3 regions of the Methylobacterium sp. TK26 genome follow, and region 1 is predicted to be linked to each of the others. Evidence: predicted binding sites of a transcription regulator. Region 1 holds the regulator's gene; each other region holds the start of a gene.
What was found. Region 1 encodes PhoB, which activates phosphate uptake and scavenging genes when phosphate is short. Its sites were predicted from a motif close to TGTCATNNANCTGTCAT; they were not measured.
Positions count from the first base shown of each region.

Region 2: ACXJ1Y_RS11275 (ceramide glucosyltransferase) is a predicted target of PhoB. The motif match lies at 1,935-1,951, and genes of this name have one in related genera.
Region 3: ACXJ1Y_RS21265 (calcineurin-like phosphoesterase C-terminal domain-containing protein) is a predicted target of PhoB. The motif match lies at 2,913-2,929, and genes of this name have one in related genera.

Region 1 is NZ_CM143965.1:1,584,594-1,589,157, reverse strand. It holds gene ACXJ1Y_RS07735 (M24 family metallopeptidase) at 1-395, shown strand, start outside; gene ACXJ1Y_RS07730 (protein-disulfide reductase DsbD family protein) at 469-2,601, shown strand; gene phoB (phosphate regulon transcriptional regulator PhoB) at 2,606-3,301, opposite strand; gene phoU (phosphate signaling complex protein PhoU) at 3,413-4,126, opposite strand; gene pstB (phosphate ABC transporter ATP-binding protein PstB) at 4,158-4,564, opposite strand, start outside.
Region 2 is NZ_CM143965.1:2,349,818-2,354,381, reverse strand. It holds gene ACXJ1Y_RS11285 (hypothetical protein) at 1-36, shown strand, start outside; gene ACXJ1Y_RS11280 (hypothetical protein) at 219-701, shown strand; gene ACXJ1Y_RS11275 (ceramide glucosyltransferase) at 712-1,854, opposite strand; gene ACXJ1Y_RS11270 (histone deacetylase family protein) at 1,998-2,906, shown strand; gene ACXJ1Y_RS11265 (hypothetical protein) at 3,056-3,223, shown strand; gene ACXJ1Y_RS11260 (hypothetical protein) at 3,224-3,673, opposite strand; gene ACXJ1Y_RS11255 (hypothetical protein) at 3,809-3,985, shown strand; gene ACXJ1Y_RS11250 (error-prone DNA polymerase) at 3,989-4,564, opposite strand, start outside.
Region 3 is NZ_CM143965.1:4,376,504-4,381,067, reverse strand. It holds gene ACXJ1Y_RS21280 (hypothetical protein) at 1-282, shown strand, start outside; gene ACXJ1Y_RS21275 (hypothetical protein) at 297-500, opposite strand; gene ACXJ1Y_RS21270 (type 1 glutamine amidotransferase domain-containing protein) at 668-1,246, shown strand; gene ACXJ1Y_RS21265 (calcineurin-like phosphoesterase C-terminal domain-containing protein) at 1,253-2,872, opposite strand; gene ACXJ1Y_RS21260 (L,D-transpeptidase family protein) at 3,000-4,328, opposite strand.

The DNA.
Region 1 (4,564 bases):
TCGACCACGGCACCGGCCACGGGGTCGGCGCCTTCCTCTCGGTGCACGAGGGGCCGCAGCGCATCGCCAAGACCGGCACCGTGGCCTTGGAGCCCGGCATGATCCTCTCGAACGAGCCCGGCTACTACGCCGCCGGGCGCTACGGCATCCGCATCGAGAACCTCGTCCTCGTGGAGCTCCGCGAGGTGCCGGGCGGCGAGCGGCCGGTCCTCGGCTTCGAGACCCTGACCCTCGCGCCCTACGACCGGCGCCTCATCGACGCGTCCCTGCTGGAACCGGGCGAGTGCGCCTGGATCGACGCCTACCATGCCCGCGTGCGCGACGCGCTGTCGCCGCTCCTCGACGCGCCGACGCGGGCGTGGCTGGAGGCCGCGACGGAACCCCTCGGGGCGTAAGGCCCTCCCCTGCCCCATAAAAGCCGGTGCGGAGGCCGAGAAACCTGCCGCCGCCCGGCACGAAGAGTCCCGCATGATCGCCCGCCTGCTCCTGATCCTCGCCTGCCTCGCTTGCGCCCCCGCTTCGGCGCAGGGGTTCCGCGCCCCGGCGGACCTCGTGCGGGCGAGCCTCGTGGCCGAGCCCTCGGCGGTGGCGGGGGGCACGCCCTTCACCCTTGCCGTGCACATGAAGCTCAAGCGCGGCTGGCACGTCTACTGGCGCAACCCCGGCGATTCCGGCCTGCCGCCGGAGGTGACGTGGGCCCTGCCCGCCGGCTTCGGCACCGGGGCGATCCGCTGGCCGGCGCCGCACCGCATCCCCATCGCGACGCTGATGAATTACGGCTACGAGGACGAGGTGACGCTCCTCGTCCCCGTCACGCCGCCGCCGAGCCTCGACCCGGCCGAGCCGGTGCGGATCGCGGGCAAGCTCACCTACCTCGTCTGCGAGACCGAATGCGTGCCGGGCGCGGCCGACCTCGCCCTCACCCTGCCGGTCGGCAAGCCGACGCCCGACCCCGCCAACGCCGCCCTGTTCAACCGGGCGCGGGCGGCGCTGCCCGTCGCCCCCGTCTGGCCGATGCGCCTGTCCCGCGAGGGCGACCGCATCCGCCTGGACTTCGCCACGAGCGGCCTGCGGGCGGATTCGATCAAGTCCGCCGCCTATTTCCCCTATGGCGAGACCGCCCTCGACAACGCCGCCGAGCAGGGTCTCACCGTCGATGACCAGGGCCTGCACCTGAGCCTGACACGGGGCGACGACAAGACCTTCCCCCTCTCCCTGCCCGGCGTGCTGACCGTGGAGGAGGACACGGGCAACGGCCCGATCCGCCTCGCCTTCGCCTATGGCGACGAGCCGGCGCAGGTACCCTCCACCGCCGTCGCCCCCCCGGCGGCGGCCGGCGTCCCGCCCGTCCCGGCGGCGGACCAGCCGACCCTGCTCGCGGCCATCGGCCTCGCCCTCCTCGGCGGGCTGATCCTCAACCTGATGCCCTGCGTCTTCCCCGTTCTCTCGATCAAGGTGCTCGGCCTCGTGCGCCAATCGGGCGAGAGCCGGACCCGCGTGCGCCTGCACGGCCTCGCCTACACGGCCGGGGTGCTCGCGAGCTTCCTCGCCCTCGCCGGGCTGTTGATCGGCCTGAAGGGCGGCGGGGCGAGCCTCGGCTGGGGCTTCCAGTTGCAATCGCCGCCGGTCGTGGCGGGGCTCGCCTATCTCCTCGTCGCGGTGGGCCTGAGCCTGTCGGGGGTGTTCAGCCTCGGGGGACGCTTCACCGGCCTCGGCGACGGGCTCGCGCGGCGTTCGGGGCTGCCGGGCTCGTTCTTCACGGGCGTCCTCGCGACCCTCGTCGCCACCCCCTGTACCGCGCCGTTCATGGGCGCGGCGGTGGGCTTCGCCCTGACGCAGGGGCCCGCCGTGGCGCTCGCCGTGTTCGCGGCCCTGGGCCTCGGCCTCTCCCTGCCCTTCCTGGCCCTCACCCTGTGGCCCGGCGCCGTGCGGGTGCTGCCCCGCCCCGGCGCGTGGATGGAGACGCTGAAGCAGGCGCTGGCCTTCCCGGTCTACGCCACGGCGGCGTGGCTGATCTGGGTGCTGGCGCAGCAGGTCGATGCGCGGGGGCTGTTCGCGGCCCTGATCGGCGTGGTGCTGGTGGGCTTCGCCGCCTGGGCCTGGGAGCGCAGCCGGGGCGCGACGGCCCTCGGGGAGCGGATCTTCCAGGGCCTCGCGGGCCTCGCCCTCATCGCCGTGGCGATGCTCGGCTTAGGGCTCGCGCAGCAGCGGGCGGTGCCGGCGGCGCAGGCCGCCGCGGAGGGCACCGAGCCCTACAGCCAAGCCCGCCTCGACGCCCTGCGGGATGCGCGGCGGCCGGTCTTCGTGAACCTGACGGCGGCGTGGTGCATCACCTGCGCCGTCAACGAGACCACCTCGCTCTCGCGGCCGTCCGTGCAGGCGGCGATGCGGGCGAAGGGCGTGACCTACCTGAAGGGCGACTGGACCAACCAGAACCCCGAGATCACCCGCTTGCTTGAACGCCACGGCCGCAGCGGCGTGCCGCTCTACCTGCTCTACGCGGGCGGCGGCGACCCCACGATCCTGCCGCAGATCCTCACCGAGGGCACGGTGCTGGAGGCGCTGGCCGCGATCCCCGACCGCACGGCCGAGGCGCGCTGACGCCTCACGGCTCCAGCGAGAAGGTCTCGTCGAAGGCGTAGCCCGAGCCGCGCACGGTGCGGATCGGGTCGGTCTGGCGCGGGCCGTTCAGCGCCTTGCGCAGGCGGCCGACATGCACGTCCACGGTGCGCTCGTCGATGTAGACGTCGTGCCCCCAAACCCCGTCGAGCAATTGCTCGCGGGAGAAGACCCGGCCGGGGCTGAGCATCAGGAATTCCAGCAGGCGGAACTCGGTCGGCCCGAGATGCAACTCGGCGCCCCCGCGCCGGACCCGGTGGCCGGTGCGGTCGAGCTCGATGTCCCCCGCCGCCAACCGGTCCGCCACATGGGCGGGCTTGGCCCGGCGCAGCAGGGCCCGGACGCGGGCGAGGAGTTCCGGCACGGAGAACGGCTTGACGATGTAATCGTCCGCCCCCGTGCCGAGGCCGCGCACGCGGTCCCCTTCCTCGCCCCGGGCGGTGAGCATGATGACCGGCATGCGCTCGGTCTCGCGCCGGGCGCGGATGCGGCGGCACAGTTCGATGCCGGACAGGCCCGGCAGCATCCAGTCGAGGAGGACGAGGTCCGGCGTGCGCTCGGCGAGGAGCAGTTCGGCGTCGTCGCCGCGCGCGGCGGCATCGACGCTGAAGCCCTCTGCTTCGAGATTGTACCGCAGGAGGGTGGTGAGCGCCTCTTCGTCCTCGACGATCAGGACACGCATGCTCGGGAGTCCATTCCACGCCCGTTCCCCCCGGCCGGGCTCGACCGAGGGTTGCGGGCAACGCTGATACGCCGGAGCCGTCACCGCCGGGGAGGCGATGACGGCGATGGTTCACGCGCCGGGGGTGACGGTCGCGTAGTTGGAGGCGTCGTTCTTCGGCCGGTCGCCCATGAAGATCTCGCCCGTGGCGAGGTAATGGATCGTCTCGGCGATGTTGGTGGTGTGATCGCCGATCCGCTCGACGTTCTTGGCGCAGAACAGCAAATGCGTGCAGAACGAGATGTTGCGCGGATCCTCCATCATGTAGGTCAGGAGTTCGCGGAACAGGGAATTGTAGAGGGCGTCGATTTCGCCGTCGCGCTCCCACACGTCATGCGCCGCCTTGGTGTCGCGGCTGGCATAGGCGTCGAGCACGTCCTTGAGCTGCCCCTCGGCCAAGTCGCTCATGTGGCGCACGCCGAGCACGATCTTCTGGGCGGGCGACTGGTCGGCGATGGCCGTGACGCGCTTGGCGACGTTCTTGGCGAGGTCGCCGATCCGCTCCAGATCGCCCGAGACGCGGATCGCCGAGATGGTCTCGCGCAGGTCCACCGCCAGCGGCTGGCGCCGGGCGATGAGCAGGACGGCCTTCTCCTCGATCTCGCGCTGGAGGGTGTCGAGGCGCTTGTCGGCGATGATGACGGTCTGGGCCAGGGCCTCGTCCTGCCGGGCGAGGGCGAGGGTCGCCTCGCCGGTCATCTTCTCCGCGACGCCGCCCATCTCCGAGATCGAGCGGCGCAGGTCTTCCAAGTCCGTGTCGTAGGACGTGACGATGTGGCCGGGCATGGCGAGACCTCTGCGGTTCTTGGTCGGTGGCTCAGCCGAAGCGGCCGGTGATGTAGTCCTGCGTCTTACGCTCGTTCGGGTTCATGAAGATCTTGTCGGTCTGGCCGAACTCGACCAGCTCGCCGAGATACATGAACGCCGTGTACTGCGAGATGCGGGCGGCCTGCTGCATGTTGTGCGTGACGATCACGATAGTGAACTCGTCGCGCAGCTGCTCCATCAGCTCCTCGATGCGGCCCGTGGAGATCGGGTCGAGGGCCGAGGTCGGCTCGTCGAACAGGATCACCTCCGGCTTCTGCGCCACGGTGCGGGCGATGCAGAGGCGCTGCTGCTGGCCGCCGGAGAGGCCGGTGCCGGGCTGCCGGAGCTTGTCCTTCACCTCGTCCCACAGGGCGGACTTGCGCAGCGATTCCTCGACGCGGACGTCGAGTTCGGCCT
Region 2 (4,564 bases), 770 kb from region 1:
CGCCCGCTCCACCCCGGTGAGGGCGAGTCGCACTGAGGTTCATCCGCGCGCAGGTCGTGGCGGGTCCGGCGCCGGGAGGCGCCTTGAAGAAAACCGTTCGGGCGTCCCTCGGTCTCTGAGCCGCGCGGAGGCCCTGTCGGGGTCATGCTGAGGGGACCGGCCGTCGCGTGGCCCGGTCTCTCCGTGGGCGGCGTTGCGATCTGAAACGGGGCGGGGCGATGGCTGAGGGCAACCGGGTGGTCGAGACGCGGGACAGGACGCTGGATGCCGCGCCGCTCCTGATGACGCCGACCATGCGAAAGGAATTGAAGGCGCTCAGCCCCATCGAGCGCGGCGGCGAGATCGCCAAATCGGGCTCGGACATGCCGAAGCCGATCAAGCGGTTCGGCCAGGAGGAATGGGCCGCCGTCTGCGAACGAATCCAGGATGCGGCGGAGTACATCCAGGAGATCGAGGCGAGCCGGCATCAGCAGGAGATGCAGGCCCAGAAGATCTTCGCCAACATGCAGGACGAGATCGCCGCCGCCAATGCCCGTGCGCTGGCGGCCGAGCGGATACTGCACGATGTGCAGCACCGGGCCACCAATTTAGTGAAGACCCTCGAAGAGAAGCTTCAGGCGGCCGAAGACCGCGCCCGTGAGGCCGAAGATTGGCTCAACCGCATCTCCGAGGCGGTGCGCTCCAACCTGAACTTCCCGTAGGCCGCGCGCCTCAGGCGGTTCGGATCCGCCCCGGCTTCGTCTCGATGGCCATGGCATTGCCGCGCCAGACGACGCCGCTGCGCATCCAGGCGCGGGTCCAGACGAAGGGGATGAGCAGGTCGCGGGCGATGAAGGCCGCGATCAGGGCCGGCGAGCGCAGCCACCCGGCCCGGATGGCGAGGGCGTATTCGCCCGCATAGATCAGGGCGACCAGCGCACCGAGGCCGAGGGCGGCCTCCGCCGCATTGGCATAGAGCGCGGCCAGCAGGCAGGGGACGAGCATCCCGCTGGCGATCTCCGGGGCGAAGAACAGCGGGAACGTCACCCGGCGCAGGCGCGCCCAGCGGACCTGGCGGGACCAGATCTCGGCGAAGCTGCGCTGGCCAAGGGGCTGCGAGAACGGCGCGGCGACGAGGTTCACCCGCCGCCCGGCCGCCCGCACGATCTTCGTGGCGGCGGCGTCCTCCGCGATCTCGGCGGCGAGGGCGCGGATGCCCCCCACGCTATCGAGGAAGGGGCGGTGCCAGAGCATGCTCTTGCCCTGGGCGAAGCCGAGGCCCACCGCCTCGCCGGCATATTGCCAGCGCGCCTGGAGGGTGTTCAGGAAGGCGCATTCCACCAGGGCCCAGAATCCATTCGGCCGGGCACCGATGGGTGTCGCGCAGACGAGGCCGGTGTTCGGCCGCCACGCGGCCTGAAGGGTCTGCAGGTAATCGGGCGGCATCAGCACGTTGGAATCGGCCAGCACGATCCAATCGTGCTCCGCCGCGTCCCAGCCGCGCACGCAATTGTTGAGCTTGGGATTGTCGCTGACCCGCTCCTCGCCGACGATGAGCCGCGAGCGGATCCGCGGATGCCGGGCCATCAGCCGCCGCACCAGGGGCAGGACGGGATCGCCCGCGTCGGCGACGCAGAAGATCAGTTCGTAGTCGCGGTAGGCAAGGCGGAAGCCGCTCTCCAGCGTCTCTTCGCTGAACCGCTCAAGCCCGCAGACTGGGCGGACGAGGGACACGGCCGCGCCGTCCGGAAAGGTCGAGCGGGGCATGCGGCGCCTGAGGCGGAAGCCGGCTAGGGCGAGGCTCGCGAGGTTCACCAGAGCCATCGCGAGACAGGCCGCGAGCGCAAGAAAGACGCCGTCCAGCGCGCTGATCATGCGGGAGAGCCGTCGGGCGCCGAGCCGGGCGCGTCGTGGGAGCGCACCTGCGCCCGTGGCGTCCGGCTAACAGCCGCAGCATATCAGTTGTGTGACGCGGTGCAGCTCCCTCCGGCGTCCCCCTTCGGCACGTTGCGAGAGGCATGCGACCCCCCATCTGCTTCCACCCGGCCTACGAAGCGCCGCTTCCCGATGGCCACCGGTTTCCCATGCGCAAATACGGGCTCCTGGCGGAGACGCTGAGGGCGCGCGGGCTCGTGCCCGACGGGTTCGTCGAGCCGGAGCCGGCGAGCGCGGCCATGCTCGAACGCGCGCACGACCCGGCTTATGTCGCGTCCATCCTTGCCTGCGACGTGCCGAGGGCCGTCGAGCGGGAGATCGGATTGCCCGTGAGCGAAGCGCTGGTCCGCCGCTCGCGGGCGAGTGTCGGCGGCACGGTGCTGGCGGGCCGGCTTGCACTCCAGCATGGGTTCGCGGGAAGCGCGGCCGGCGGAAGCCACCATGCCCGGCGGGCGCAGGGCGCGGGCTTCTGCGTGCTGAACGACGTGGCGGTGGCGGCGCTGACCCTGCGGGAGGAGGGCCTGATCGGCCGGGCGATGGTGGTCGATCTCGACGTGCATCAGGGCGACGGCACCGCCGATTGCCTGAGCCGCGAGCCCGACCTGTTCACCCTCTCGGTCCATTGCGAGCGGAACTACCCGTCGCAGAAGATACCGGGCGATCTGGATATCGGCCTGCCCGATGGGCTCGACGACGGCGCGTATCTCTCGGTGCTGGACGCGCGCCTGCCGCCGCTGCTCGATGCGTTCCAGCCGGACATCGTCTTCTACAATGCGGGGGTGGACCCGCACCGGGACGACAGGCTCGGCCGGCTGAACCTGTCGAACGAGGGCTTGCGGGCACGCGACCGCTTCGTGGTCCGCTCGGCCCGGGTGAGGGGCATCCCCATCGTGGGGGTGATCGGCGGCGGCTACTCGACCGATGTCGAGGCCCTGGCCGGGCGGCATGCCCTGGTCTTCGAAGCCCTGGCGGCCGAGGCGGAACTGGGTTGAGGCTTCCCGGCCACGGTGCTTGTGCAATGCGGTGAAATCGTTCCGTCGTAAGGTTTTGAGAAGGTGCGGACCCGAGGATCACGGTTACGACGCCCGGTGCCGATGGACGGCCTGGGTGAAATCAACCGGGGCGCCGTCGAGGTTCGACCATGTTCGCGCGGAGCTGGGAAGCGATCAAAGCGACACTCGCGGTCGCGGCATTGATCGCGGCCGCCCTGATCTCGGCGGACAAGCTCGATCGCCAGAAGGCGTCGCCCTCGCGGGACGCCGCCCTGGTCGAGCCCATCGTGACGGGGGCGATTCCGTCCGCGCGGTGATCAGCCCGGCGGGATGCGGCCGACCGAGCAGAGGGTCCGCATGGTGCTGCTCGTCGGGTCGGCGTAGCAGCTCGCGGACCAGCCGTTCTGCTGGATGAAGGATTTGCGCCCGTCCGAGACGGCGGTGCGGTACGCCTTCGCGATGATCGGCTCCACCGTCCCGGCCGATTCCCCGGTCAGGATTTCGGAGGCCGTCGAGAGTTCGCGGAAGAACGTGGCCGAGGGCTGCGGCTCCGCCGAGATCGCCTGCACGATGGGCTCGGCCCGGCAGGTCACGTCGAACCGGTTCGGCCCCGGCAGGCGGATGTCGATGCTCGGGCCGGAGCGCTTGCCGACCTTGCCGCCGATCGCCGCCGCGATCTGTCGGGTGAGGTCGTCGCATTCGTCGGCATGGGCCGCGAGGGGCGCCAGGGCGAGGCAGGCGGCGAGGACGATCGGCAGGCGCGGCATGGGGTGTTGGTCCCTTCGGTCTGGCGCCGTTCTGGCGTGGGAAACAGCCGCTGTCGAGGGCTCGCGGCAGCCGCCAGACCCTTGAAACGATGGGCCTCTTTTGCCAAATCACCCCTCCCGCCACAGGAGTGATATATGGCCGAGCAGACCACCGAACAGACGTTTTACGGGCTCACCCTCGCGCAGCACCGCGAGCGCATCAAGAAGCTCGGGGCCGAGAAGGGTCTTCAGGGCGAGCATCTCGAGCGGATCACCGCGAAGGCCCTTGAAATGCTCCCGACGATCCGGCTGGACGAGTCGGCCCAGCGTTGATGTTTAGTGGAAGTCGCGGCTGCGATAGGGTTGCCTTTGGGTCGGCGCCCCGAAATCGGTGGTCTCCGCCGGTAGCCGTAGCCCGGCTTCCCGCAGGTCCCGCAGGGATTCGGTGAGGTCGCGAAACCCCTCGGCGACGAGGTGGACCACCTCTCCGGCCCGCTGGACCCGACCCCGGACCGCCAGGAACCGCCCCTGCATGGCGATCCGGCGGTTCGCCTCGAACACCTTCTTCCACACGATGATGTTGGCGATGCCGGTCTCGTCCTCGATAGTGAGGAAGACCACGCCCTTGGCCGTGCCCGGCCGCTGACGCACCAGCACGATCCCCGCGACCATGGCCCGCGTTCCCTGGGGCAGGGCGGGGTCGAGATGGGCGCGGGCGGTGATGGCGCCGATCCGCGCCAGACGCTCCCGGAAGAACGCCACCGGATGGCCGCGTAGCGACAGGCTGGTCGTGGCGTAATCGTCGGCGACGGTCTCCGAGGGGGCCATCGCCGGCAGGTCCGCCGCAGGCTCGTGCCGGAACAGGCCGTCATCGGCGTGCCATGCGAAGAGCGGCAGCGGCGCGTCCAGCAA
Region 3 (4,564 bases), 1.7 Mb from region 1:
GCCGTCGGCCAGTTGCTCACGGCCATCGACGAATCCGACGAGGGCGACGACCCGGAATCCGCCGACACGCTGGGCGAGGACATCGCCATGCTCGACGTGACCTCGGCGGCCATCGAAGTCGGCACCGACGAAGAGGGACAGGCCGTCGTCGCCTTCCAGGCGGGCGCCCTCCCCCCGTTCCAGCTACGCCTGACGGACGAAGAGGCCCGTCACGTGGCGACGAGCCTCTCCGAAATCCTGGCTGCGCCGAGGGACATCCGCGCCTCGCATGGCGGGCACTGACGTCCCGAATCGGATCACATCCGCGTACCGGGGTCGCTCGGGGTGCCGGGGAACACGTCCGGCTCGGAGCCGGGCCCGCCGGGCTCACCGATTCCGGGATCGTTGACCGGGTAGGGCGTGCGCGGGCCGGTCGGCCCGACATCCGGCTCTTGATCGGGCGGAGGCGGGGGCAGCGGCAGATCGCCGGGGATCGGATCGGGGATGCCTGGATTGGCCATGAACGGTGTCTCCTGAAGCGTCCGGGTTCATAGGGCCAACGGGTCCGGCACGGGCTTGTTCCGGGCGGAAACCCGGCTCGCCGATGGGGCGAACTGCCTCAATCGGTCAGGGAACACGCCAGCGGTGAGGCGGTTGGGCGGGCAACTCCACGATCGGGAGAGCCCCCATGACCGACATCAAGCAAGCCAAGATCCTCATCATCGCCACGGACGGTTTCGAGGAGACCGAACTCACCGTGCCGCAGGCCAAGCTCTCCGAGGCCGGTGCCCACGTCACCATCGCCGCGCCGAAGTCGCGCCAGAGCGAAGGCACCATCCGCAGCTGGGACAAGACCGACTGGGGCAAGGACGTGAAGGTCGATGCCGACATCGAGAGCCTCGATGCCTCCGGCTTCGACGCCCTCGTCCTGCCGGGCGGCCAGATCAACCCCGACAAGCTCCGCCTGGAGCCGAAGGCCCTGGAGATCATCAAGGGCTTCCTGACGAGCGGAAAGGTCGTCGCCGCGATCTGCCACGGCCCGTGGCTGCTGATCGAGGCCGGGGCGGTGAAGGGCCGCGACATGACCTCGTTCCCGTCGATCAAGACCGACGTGATCAACGCGGGCGGCAATTGGCACGACAAGGAGGTCGTGACCGATCAGGGCATCATCACCAGCCGCAACCCCGACGACCTCGACGCCTTCTGCAAGAAGATCATCGAGGAGATCGGCGAGGGCAACCACGGCCAGCGTCAGCTCGCCGCCTGAGGCACCTCATGCGCCACGGGTGATTTCCAGCACCGTGGCGGAACGGAAGGGGCGGCCGTACTCGTCGCTCCCTTCTACGGTGATCCGGTGCGCTCCCGGCGGCAGGTCCGCTGGGAGACGCGCCGTCCAGACATGGCTCGACGGGATCGCCTGGACCCACGATTTCTTGGCCTCGGGATAGCGCGCGAAGAGTTCGGTGACGAACGGGTCCGGCCGGCGGGTGCGGACCATCGGTTCGGCCGGGCCGTTGCCCACCCGCCACGTCACCGACGTCTTCGGGCCGCCGTCGAAGACGTTGACCACCACGATGCTGTCGGCGAGCGCGTCCTGCGGGATCGGCGGGCGCAGGGCCTCCATCGGCCGTAGCGCCCGCACGACTTCCGGGGCGCCGCTCCGGATCTGGCTCTCGAAGGCGATGCGCATCGTGCCGTCCGGCTCGCCCTGCGCCGGGACGTAGCGAGTCGTGTAGGCGGTCCCCCGCACGGAGAGGACGTGGAAGCCGTTCGGCGTCCCGTCGCGGCTGTCGGCCGAGGGGATGCCGGTGCGGGTGTCCGGCCCGCTCCACCACGAACCCGAGACGGCCGTGAGAACGTGGTGGTGCAGCCCCTCCGCGAGGTAATGGTGCTCCGTCGTATGGGTGTGGCCGCAGATGGCCAGCACCTTGCGCCCGCGCAGGATGTCGAGCAGCGCCGCGCGGTCGGCGGTGTTGTTGTGCGGCCCGCTCGGCGTCGCATCCGTGTGCAGCGGGATATGGGTCGCGAGGACGATCAGCGTGTCGGCCGGCACCTCCGCGAGGAGGTTGCGCAGGAGGGCGAGGTTCCGCTCGCCGATCCGCCCCTCATAGGTGTTGGCGCCGACCGGGACCGGCGGCCCGAGCCAGACCACGTTGTCGAGCAGCACGAACAGCGCCCGCCCGTGCTGGAAGGCGAAGGACGGGGCGCCGAAGACGCGCTTCCACGTCTCACGGCTGTAGCGGGCGTCGGGCGCCTGCATGTTGAGATCGTGATTGCCGGGGAGATTGTACCAGGGGATGCCGATGCGCCCGACGATGGCGTTCGACCGCCCGTAGAGGGAAAGGTCGTCGAACAGCACGTCGCCCGTGGTGAGGCCGAAGGCCGCCGGGATGCCCATCGCCCGCGCGACCGCCGTATCGCGGACGTGGTCCAGTTCGCGCCGCGTCTCCGGCTGCGGATCGGTGAAGAGCAGGACGTCGAAATCCTCCGGCTCGTCCTGCTTCGCTAGGGTGAAGTCGATGGAGGTCGGCAGCGGGCCGGTCGGGGCGACGCCCCGGTAGCGCAGGCCGATCTCGTGCGGCGTGCCCTCCGGCTGGTGGACGTAGCTGTGGCGGACGACGTTGTCGGCATCGCGCGGCAGGGCGTAGCCCGGCGGCTTGACGACGAAGACCGCGCCGTCGCCCGGCATCGGCAGCCGGTAGCGCCCCTGGGCGTCGGTGCGCACCACCTCCTGCCCGTTGGAGACGAGGACGTTCGGCAGCGGCGCACGGGCGGCGCCATCGAGGCCGAACACGATGCCGGTGGCTTCCTTCGCCTCGGCTTCGGCGCGTCCGGCGGCGAGCGTCAGGGCGGCGGCGCCGGCGAGGGTCTCGCGACGGGTCAGAGGCGGCATGGGCGGCTCCATTCAGGCCCGGCCGATGCAGCAGATTTCGGCGACCGGCGCATGACAGCGGCGCCCCATACGAGAAAGGCCCGCGCCTGGGGAGACGCGGGCCTTCGGATCGCGGTGAGTGCCGAACTCAGTTGGCGTCTTCGTCGCCCGGCTCGAAGGTCTGCGGCATGGTCGACTCGGCGCTCGCCACCGGGGTCGGGGCGCTGATCGTCGAGGGCACGTTCACGCCGTCACGCTTGTAGATGTCGTCGCGGAACTGCACGACGCCGTCCGGGGTCGCCCAGGCGGTGATGTAGGTCCAGTAGACCGGCACCGGCTGCGTGAGGGTGGCGTCGACGCGCTTGCCGCTCTCAATGGCCTGCTCGACCTGCTCGCGGCCCCAGCCGGGCGTGTCCTTCAGGAGCCACGTGATGTACTCGCGCACGTTCTGCACGCGGACACAGCCCGAGGAGATGAAGCGGAAGTCGTCGCCGAACACGCCCTTGGTGTTCGTGTCGTGCATGAACACGCCGTAGGGGTTCGGGATGTTGATGCGGACGATGCCCATCGAGTTGAAGTCGGCGCCCGAATCCTGCCGGTAGGTGTAGCGGGTGCCCTCGTCGGAGTTCCAGTTCACCGCCTTCGGCGAGACTTCCTGGCCGTTCGACAGGATGCGGATCCGGTTATCCGTGAGGTAGTTCGGATCCTTCTGCATCTTCGGGATCAGGTCCTTCTTCACGATGGAAGCCGGGACCGTCCAGGTCGGGTTGAAATTGATCTGCGTCGCCTTGGTGTTCATGATCGGCGACTGCCGGTCGATTTTGCCGACGCCGGCCGCGTGCAGGGTGACGATGCGGCCGTCCTCGACGGTCTGCACCAAAGCCGCCGGGATGTTTGTGATGACGAAGCGGCGGCCGAGGTCGCCCGAATAGGAGCGCAGGCGCAGCACGTTGGTCTCGAGCTGGCGCAGGCGGATCTCGGCGGGCACGTTCATGGCCTGCTCGGTGGCCGCGCTCATCGCGCCGGTCTGGCTCAGGCCGTGGCGGGCCTGGAAGCGCTTCACGCCGGCCGCGACGTAGGAATCGTACACGCCCGTGTTGGCCGAGGCCGGGTCGAGGTCGCCGGTCACGATCAGGCGCTGGCGCACGGCCGCCACGGCCGGGCCCTTCGAGCCGATGCGCAGGCGCTCGGCGCCCGTCACCGGACGCCAGCCGCCGCGCGAGACGATCTCGCGGTACTTCTCGGCCATCTGCTCGGTGGCGGCGACGGTCTGCGGCGAGAGGATCGGCACCGTCTCGCGCTGGACCTGCATGGCGGCCGGCGCCGCGTAATCCTGCGCCCACTCAGCCTGCGCGTAGCCGGCCTGATCGCGGGCCGGAGCCGCCATCGCCACGCCGACGAGGGCCGTGCTCAGCGCAAGGCCGAGCACGGCCGTGGAGCGGAGGGAGGTGTACCGGTGATGTGCCTGTCTGCGCATGTGTCGCTGGCTCTGGTCCGGATGTCGTTTGGCCCGGGCGGCCTTCGGAGTGGTGGGCCGCACCGTGTCGTGATGGCGTTTAACACTCCCTATCGAAGGGGCCGGAATGTGGCGTCGCCGTGCGCCGCCGCACCTGAGGCGCGGCTTGATCGCCCCTGCGGCCTGCGCGCCACAGTCGATGACGCCCATTCTCACCTGCGGAGGTGGTCCACAGGGATGGCGGCCCGGATCGGCGA